DNA from 2 places in the Selenomonas sp. oral taxon 149 str. 67H29BP genome. Region 1 is predicted to be linked to the other one. Evidence: predicted binding sites of a transcription regulator. Region 1 holds the regulator's gene; the other holds the start of a gene.
What was found. The regulator HrcA, encoded in region 1, represses chaperone genes, less so after heat shock. The targets are predictions, from matches to a motif close to TGTTAGCACTCNNNNNNNNNGAGTGCTAACA.
Positions count from the first base shown of each region.

Region 2: a site for HrcA is predicted at 1,588-1,618, ahead of groES (co-chaperone GroES). Genes of this name have one in related genera too.

Region 1 covers NZ_GL397087.1:908,520-912,733, reverse strand. Annotated here, with positions in the region: gene HMPREF9166_RS04345 (filamentous hemagglutinin N-terminal domain-containing protein) at 1-1,777, shown strand, start outside; gene hrcA (heat-inducible transcriptional repressor HrcA) at 2,031-3,065, shown strand; gene grpE (nucleotide exchange factor GrpE) at 3,059-3,649, shown strand; gene dnaK (molecular chaperone DnaK) at 3,687-4,214, shown strand, end outside.
Region 2 covers NZ_GL397087.1:2,225,890-2,230,103, reverse strand. Annotated here, with positions in the region: gene groL (chaperonin GroEL) at 1-1,073, opposite strand, end outside; gene groES (co-chaperone GroES) at 1,268-1,549, opposite strand; gene HMPREF9166_RS10505 (methyl-accepting chemotaxis protein) at 1,805-3,529, opposite strand; gene HMPREF9166_RS10500 (sugar ABC transporter substrate-binding protein) at 3,543-4,214, opposite strand, start outside.

The sequences.
Region 1 (4,214 bases):
AACGCCGAGCACGGGTGGTTCCACGACGGGTGGCGGTACAACACCGGGAACGACAACAGGCACAACGACGGGCTCGACCACGGGCACAGGCGGCTCGTCTGGTTCGAGTACAACAGGCGGCGGCACGACCGGCTCAACCACGGGCAGGGGCGGAACGTCGACCACAACGGGCGGCTCCTCGACAAGCACGAGCGGTTCTTCTACTTCAACAGGAGGTTCGTCCTCCAGTTCGGGTGGTTCGTCTACAACTGGTGGATCTTCCTCCAGCTCAGGCGGCTCGTCCACAAGCGGCGGAAGCTCCTCCTCGGGTGGTTCGTCCAGTTCGGGCGGCTCGTCGACCAGCGGTGGCTCTACGCCGGGTACGGGCACAGTCCCGGGCTCTACACCGACACCGGGCGGCAGTACGGGAGGCTTTAGCTTCACGGGCGGCGGCTCTGGCTCTGTCCCGGGCATGCCCGGCGGCAGCGTCGGTGGCGGTACGGCGATCCCGGGCGGCAGCTCGGGCGGCATCAGCGTCGTTGGCGGCGGCACGGGCAGCATCACCGGAAATCCGGGCGGCCTGACGGGTGGCACGGCGATTCCGGGTGGCAACTCGGGCGGTGGCGTCAGCCTTGGCGGCGGTGGCCTCACGGGAGGCTCCACACCGAGCACGGGTGGCCTCACGGGTGGCTCAACGCCGAGCACCGGCGGTGTAACTGGCGGCACAACGGAAAGCACTGGTGGTGTTACGGGTGGAACGACGCCAAGCACAGGCGGACTTACTGGTGGTTCGACACCGAGCACAGGTACATCCACGGGCGGCACGAGGACAACCCCGGGCGGCTCGACGGGCTCTACGCCGAGTGCAGGAACGACCACAGGTGGGTCAACTCCGAGCACGGGTACAACCACCGGTGGAACAACGCCGAGCACGGGTGGTTCCACGACGGGTGGCGGTACAACACCGGGAACGACAACAGGCACAACAACGGGCACAGGCGGCTCGTCTGGTTCGAGTACAACAGGCGGCGGCACGACCGGCTCAACCACGGGCAGGGGCGGAACGTCGACCACAACGGGTGGCTCGTCTACCACGACAGGCGGCTCTTCGACCAGCACGGGTGGATCGTCCACAAGCGGCGGAAGCTCCTCCTCGGGCGGCGGCTCGTCTAGCTCGGGTGGATCTTCTTCCAGTTCGGGCACGTCGACAGGCGGCTCCGAGACGAATACGCCGCAGGGGGCGACGCAGGTGCCGACCAGCGACAAGGTCATTGTCACGATGGGGAACAACCCTGAGACACATGACTATGTTGAGGGCTCGGACGGCTCGTTCGGCTTTGACCTCGGGAAGACACGCGGGATTCGTGGTGTGCACCACGAGGAGATCCCAAACAGCACGGCTGAGGCAATCCCCGTCCTCTTTACGGACGGCGGCTCGCGCGATCTCGACGGCATCTATACGATCAACTATAGTCCCGTACGTCTGACGATCAAGCCTGCCTCAAAGAAGGTGGACATTCCGGATCCGAAGGAAATCCGCAATATGTCTGAGCAGAGGCTCAACTTCCTCTATCAGACAGCAAACGGAGCCTATGAGGTGACGTTTGGCAACGGCATTGTGACGCTTTATCCGAAGGATGAACCGGCACTTACGATTGTGACGAGTTCAGACCGCAAGGCGGAACGCGCCGTACTGGCATCGGGACTTCTCACAGCAATTGAGAATCTCGGCGTAACGCCGGTAGAGATCCGCGCGGTCTACATCTTCAAGGTCTTTGCGGATAAACCGACTGCGTAGTAGTTTATTCCATCCTATGGAGCGGTACGGGACAGTTTGTTTTCGTGTCGCTCTTTTCTTGTGTCCTGTCACGGTAAGGAATCCTGCGATCTTTTGGATGGCAGGGGACGCTAAAAGAGATATCCGCAATAAAAAATTTGACTTTTTGTCATTTTGCTATTGACTTTTTGTTTTTTACGCTGTATATTCTTTATAGATTTTGATTAGCACTCAGACCAATAGAGTGCTAACAGAATTGAAAGGAGAGGGGTGAATGTCGAACGATCTGGATGAGCGCAAGAGCCAAATCCTATGGGCGGTCGTCGATGACTACATTGCATCGGCGGAGCCGGTCGGGTCACGGACACTTGCGCAGAAGTACAATCTCGGCATCAGCCCTGCCACCATTCGCAACGAAATGGCGGATCTGGAAATGCTCGGTTATCTGGAGCATCCGCACACATCCGCCGGACGCATTCCGTCGTCGAAGGGCTATCGCTTCTACGTCGACGGGCTGCAGCCTATCGCTCCGGTGACGGATGCCGAGAAGACAAAGATTCATGATTGGTACAAAGGGCGCGTGCGGCGGCTCGATGAGGTGTTTCAGGAAACGGCGCGCCTCATCGCCGATGTGACACATAACCTGTCGCTCGTGCTTGCACCGCAGGCCGCACAGTCCACGTTCCGCATGCTGCAGTTCCTGCCGCTTGATCTCGGTCACGCGATTGCCGTCCTCATGACGGATGCAGGGTTCGTCGAAAACCGTATCGTCGAGATTCCAGACGGTGCGACGTTCGCAGATTTCCAGCGGATGGCGGGCGCGGTGAATCAGACGCTCTCGGGCAAGGCACTCCGTGCTGTGACAAAGCAGGATATGCGCCGCATCCGCGATGCGATCGGCGATGAGTCGATCTTCGTCGCGGCGGTGGAGGTGATGCACCGCGCGCTCGAAGGGCGTGAGGATGGTCGTCTCTATCTTGGTGGGACAGCGCAGCTCCTCAGCAATCCCGAGTTTCAGGATCTCGATCGCGTACGCGCGATGCTGCTCGTCCTTGAGCGCGAGGATCTTGTGAAGGATATCCTGCATACCCATGCGGGAGAGGACCTGACAGTCACGATCGGGCGAGAGAACGAGAGCAGTACGTTTTGGGACAGCAGCTTCATCACGGCGACCTATCATGTCGACGGAAAGCTGCTCGGAACGATTGCCGTGCTCGGGCCGACGCGGATGGAATATGCGAAAGCAATGCGCATCCTTGACTATGTCAATACGAACTTGACAGAAATGATCTATCAATTAAAGTGGTAGGAGAGGTGAACGGCTTGCAGGAAGAAGAGAAGGTACAGGACACGGCAGAGGGGCAGCCTGAGGCTGCTGCGGATGCTGTGACTGAGACGGATGCGGCGGACACACCCGCAGGGGAGGAGGACAGCGCCCCGACCGAGGCGGATAAAATTGCCGCACTCGAGGCGGAGCTGAAGGAAAAGAGTGATCGTGTCCTGCGCCTGCAGGCGGATTTTGAAAATTTCCGCCGCCGCACGGCGAAGGAAAAAGAAGAACTCGCCGCCGTCATTACGCAGAATATGCTCGGCGATCTGCTGCCGCTCCTCGATAATTTTGAGCGGGCACTCGCCGTGGAGCAGACGGATGTCGAGGCGTTCCAGAAGGGCGTCGAGATGATTCACACGCAGCTGCGTGAGGTCATGCAGAAGCACGGTCTTGAGGCCATCGAGGCAGAGGGCCAGCCCTTCGATCCGAATTTTCACCAGGCGGTGATGCGCGTGGAGGATGCGGATGCAGAGGACGGAACGATCACACAGGTGCTCCAGAAGGGCTACCAGGCAAAAGGACGTGTGATCCGCCCCGCGATGGTGCAGGTCGCCGGTAACTAACGAAATAATATCTTTATGATTTTTGGGGGAATATAACATGGCTAAAGTAATTGGTATTGATCTTGGTACGACGAACTCGGTTGTCTCCGTGATGGAGGGCGGCGAGCCGGTCGTTATTACGAATCCTGAGGGCAGCCGCATCACGCCGTCTGTTGTCGGTTTTACGAAGGACGGCCAGCGTCTCGTCGGCCGCCTCGCGAAGAATCAGGCGGTGTCGAATCCTGACCGCACGATCTCGTCGATCAAGCGTCACATGGGTGATCCGAACTATCATGTCACGATTGATGGAAAGAGCTACACGCCGCCCGAGATCTCAGCAATGATTCTGCAGAAGCTCAAGAGCGATGCAGAGGCATATCTCGGCGAGACGGTCTCGCAGGCGGTCATCACGGTGCCGGCGTACTTCAATGACAGCCAGCGTCAGGCGACGAAGGATGCGGGTAAGATCGCAGGCCTTGAGGTGCTGCGTATCATCAACGAGCCGACGGCGGCGGCACTCGCCTATGGCTTGGATAAGGATCAGGATGAGACGGTGCTCGTCTTCGACCTTGGCGGCGGCACATTC
Region 2 (4,214 bases), 1.3 Mb from region 1:
AAGTCGGACGTGGTCTCTGCGATCTGCTTCTTGAGCTGTGCCACGCGTGCGGAGATCTGTGCCTTGTCTCCTGCACCGTCGACAATCGTCGTCTCCTCCTTGGAGGAACGCACCTGACGTGCACGGCCGAGATCCTCGATCGTGACGCTGTCGAGCTTGCGGCCGACCTCTTCGCTGATGACCGTGCCGCCCGTGAGGATAGCGATATCCTCGAGCATCGCCTTGCGGCGGTCGCCAAAACCCGGTGCCTTGACCGCGAGTGCCTTGAACGTGCCGCGCAGCTTGTTGACCACGATGGTCGCAAGAGCCTCACCGTCAAGGTCCTCTGCGATAATGACGATCTGCTTGCCCTGCTTCACGACCTGCTCCAGAACGGGCAGGATATCCGCGACCGAGGAGATCTTGCGGTCGGTGATGAGCACATAGGGATCATCCATGACGGCTTCCATCTTGTCCGTATCCGTCACCATGTACGGCGAGATATAGCCGCGATCGAACTGCATGCCCTCGACAACGGAGAGGTTCGTGTCCATGGTCTTGGACTCCTCAACCGTGATGACGCCGTCCTTGCCGACCTTCTCCATCGCCTCTGCGATGAGCTCGCCGACCTCGGAGTCTGCCGAGGAGATCGACGCAACCTGCGCGATCTTTGCCTTCGTCTCGACCTTCTGTGCCTTGCTCTTGATCTCCTCGACCAGCGTCTTGACCGCCATGTCGATGCCCTTCTTGACGATCATCGGGTTCGCGCCCGCCACGACGTTGCGCATGCCCTCCTGGATCATCGCCTGTGCGAGGAGCGTCGCCGTCGTCGTGCCATCGCCCGCGATGTCGTTCGTCTTCGTCGCAACTTCCTTCACGAGCTGTGCGCCCATGTTCTCGAACGGATCCTCGAGCTCGATGTCACGTGCAATCGTCACGCCGTCATTCGTGATCGTCGGTGCGCCGTACTTCTTATCGAGGACAACGTTGCGTCCCTTCGGGCCAAGCGTTACCTTGACCGCATTTGCCAGTGCATCAACGCCGCGGCCAAGAGCGCGGCGTGCCTCTTCGTCAAACAGAATCTGCTTTGCCATTTATATTGCCTCCACGTTTCGTCTATCTAAGGTAGCACTGATAAAATGAGGTCTGCCAAATTGGCGTAGATTTTTTGTCCGAACAAGGTGGAAAACCAGACGCAGAGTGGGGCTCTGTGGAGGATTTTCCGCCGAAGTGCGGGCGAAAAAGATGCGTCAAGATAGTAGTGCCGAATTTATCAGTACTTCCCTAATTACAGGATTGCCAGAATGTCGCTCTCGCGAACAATGAGGTAGTCCTTGTCGTCAACCTTGATCTCAGAGCCCGAGTACTTCGAGAAAACGACGCTGTCGCCTTCCTTGACCTCAAGGCCTGCACGCTGTCCGTTCTCGAGGAGCTTGCCCGTACCGACCGCAACGACCTTGCCCTTCTGCGGCTTTTCCTTTGCCGTATCGGGGAGCACAATGCCGCTCGCCGTCGTGACATCGCTCTCTGCGACTTCAATGACAACACGTTCGCCCAATGGCTTAATCATGGTATCTTCCTCCTAGTTTATCCCAAATCTTTTTGTCGTGTTAGCACTCTCATTGACTGAGTGCTAACTTACGTTGTCTATAGTAAATGTTTTTAGTCAAAAAGTCAATAGGTATTTTGTAAAAAAGTCAAAAAAACAACAAAGAGCCATAAAAGGCTCTCTGCATAACATGTAAATTTTTCGTGCGAATGGGCAATGCCTCTAAGCGAACCCTAGTGGAACAAACGAGAAAAGTGTGCGGTATGCCCAGCAGCGTTACTCCTTGAACGCCGCCACGAGGTTTTTGAGGCGCGCCGTCCCTTCCTTGAAGGTCTGGATCTTTGCAAGGATATTCTCGTACTCTGCCGCCATGGAGACGACTCTCTCCGCGATGCGCGTGTTGCCCTCCGCACCCTCGTGTGTCGCGTTGCGAATCCCCTCCATCGCCGCATTCATCTCGCTGACGGAGCCCAACAGTTCCTGTGACCGCGACGTTGTCGCCTCTGCAGTTTTGCGGAAGAACTCCGCATCTGCCTTGTACTGCTCTGCTGTTTTGTCCATCAGGTCATAATCGCCGCGGATGTTTTCATCAATGAAGGTGAGCAGCCTATGCGTACCGTCGGAGAGAGCCTGCACCGAGCCCGTAACCTGCCCCGTGAGGCCCTTGATCTTCTCTGCCGTTCCGCGCGACTGCTCGGCGAGCTTTCCGACCTCGCCCGCGACCACGGCAAAGCCGCGTCCCTGCTCACCTGCACGCGCTGCCTCGATGCTTGCGTTCAGAGCGAGGAGGTTCGTCTGTTCGGCGATCTCGGAGATCTCCAGCGTGAGCTGTCCGATCTGGTCGACGATCTTCGAGGACTTGATCGCCTCTGCCACAGAGTCCTTCGTCGAGCCGTAGATCTGACGCGTATTGAGACGCGACTGCTCCATCGTCGTCTGGAGATCGGCGGCACGCTGTGCAACCTCGCGCGTATACTCCTCGCTCTCGCGTGCTGCGTCCGCTGCCCCCTTGATCCCATCGTTCAGCTCCCCGCTGAGATGCTGGACACTGGATGTAGATGCTGCTGTCTCCTCCATGCCTGCGGACATCTCCTCGGTCACGGCAGACATGTCCTGCGTGTCATTGTTGAGCCCATGCAGCATTTCCTCAAGCTCCGCGACCATCGCATCGGTCTGCTCTGCCTCCTCGTGCACCTGCTTCATAAAGCCCTGCATCTTGCCGAGTGCCTTGACCACCGTACCGATTTCATCCGCACGGTCAGAGAGTTCGCGCGGGATCTCACGCGAGAGGTCTCCGGACGCGACGGCACTCAGATGTCCGATGGAGGAAGCGAGCGGATCGGAGATGTTATCTGCAATGCGGCGCGACACAAGAATACCAAAGGCCACCGCAATGACGATGATGATGGCAAAACTGTAGACCGTACGGTCATAGCGCGCATTGTTCGCCTCAAAGAGCTGCTTTCCCTGGAACACGTTATCGGGTGTGAGCACCGCCATATTGCTTGAGATGACGGTGAGCGAGGCGAGATTGTCAAAGATCGCGACGCGATCCTCGGTGGTCGTCCCCATGTTGTTGACCGCTCCGACCTTGTCCGTCGCGACGGTCAGATTTTTTTCCAGTTCGGCAATCGTCGCCTGTGCCCGCTCGCTCGTGTCGATCTTCTTGAGCTCCTCCATGTCGTGATGGAGCGCGTTCAGATTGCCGAGCACATCGTCCACGAGAATCTTGCGGTTGTCCGCTGTGATTCCCTCCTGTAAGATGTACGGCACATTGACGCTGATTTTCCGCAGACGCGTATTGGCATCGTTCAGATACTGTGTCGACATGAGATTATGGTGATACATATCGTCAAGCGACTGCTTTGCCTGATCGTTCGAGTAGATACCGACGACGGCGACAACGAGGATGGCTGCCAAGAGGAATACGGACAGGATGAACACCTTTGTCCGCACGGCATAGTCCTTCATTGCCTCCGCAGAGATGAACGGCAGATTCATGGCACTCCCCTCCTCACTTCGCCTGCGCAAGATTGTCCGCAGTTATGGACGTAAACGGAATCGCAAGATCCCCACTCGGCGGATTTCCCTTGAGGAAGCCCTCTGCAAGTGTGAGTGCCCCCTCACCCTGCGCTTTTGCATCCTGCTTGACCGTCTGCGCCATCTCGCCCGCCTCGACTGCTGCGAGACCCGCAGGGGTGGCATCGACCGCAGAGACAAGGCATCCACTGAGGCGGTTTGCCCCCTTGAGTGCGGCAATCGCACCGAGTGCCATCTCATCATTTCCTGCAACGACACCATTGACCTCGGGGAACATATTCATCCAGAGCATCATGGTCTTCAAGGCCTCGGCCTTGCTCCATCCGGCATCCACGAACGAGAGCAGCTGAATGTCGGGGCGCTTGTCCAGACACGCTGCCTTGAACCCCTCCCAACGGCCGACGGCACTGCTCTGCGTCTCATCGCCCTGCAAATACACGATCTTCGCGTTCGGCGGCAGATGCGCTGCCATGTACTCGCCCTGCATACGCCCCGCCTCCACATCGTCGGAATAGGCGCGGAGCACCTGTCCGCCCGCAACGCTGCGGTTGACTGTGATGACGGGAATGCCCGCATCGTTTGCCTTTTCAATGGTCTTAACGATGCTGGAACCATCGGCAGCAAGCAGGATGATCGCCCCCGCACC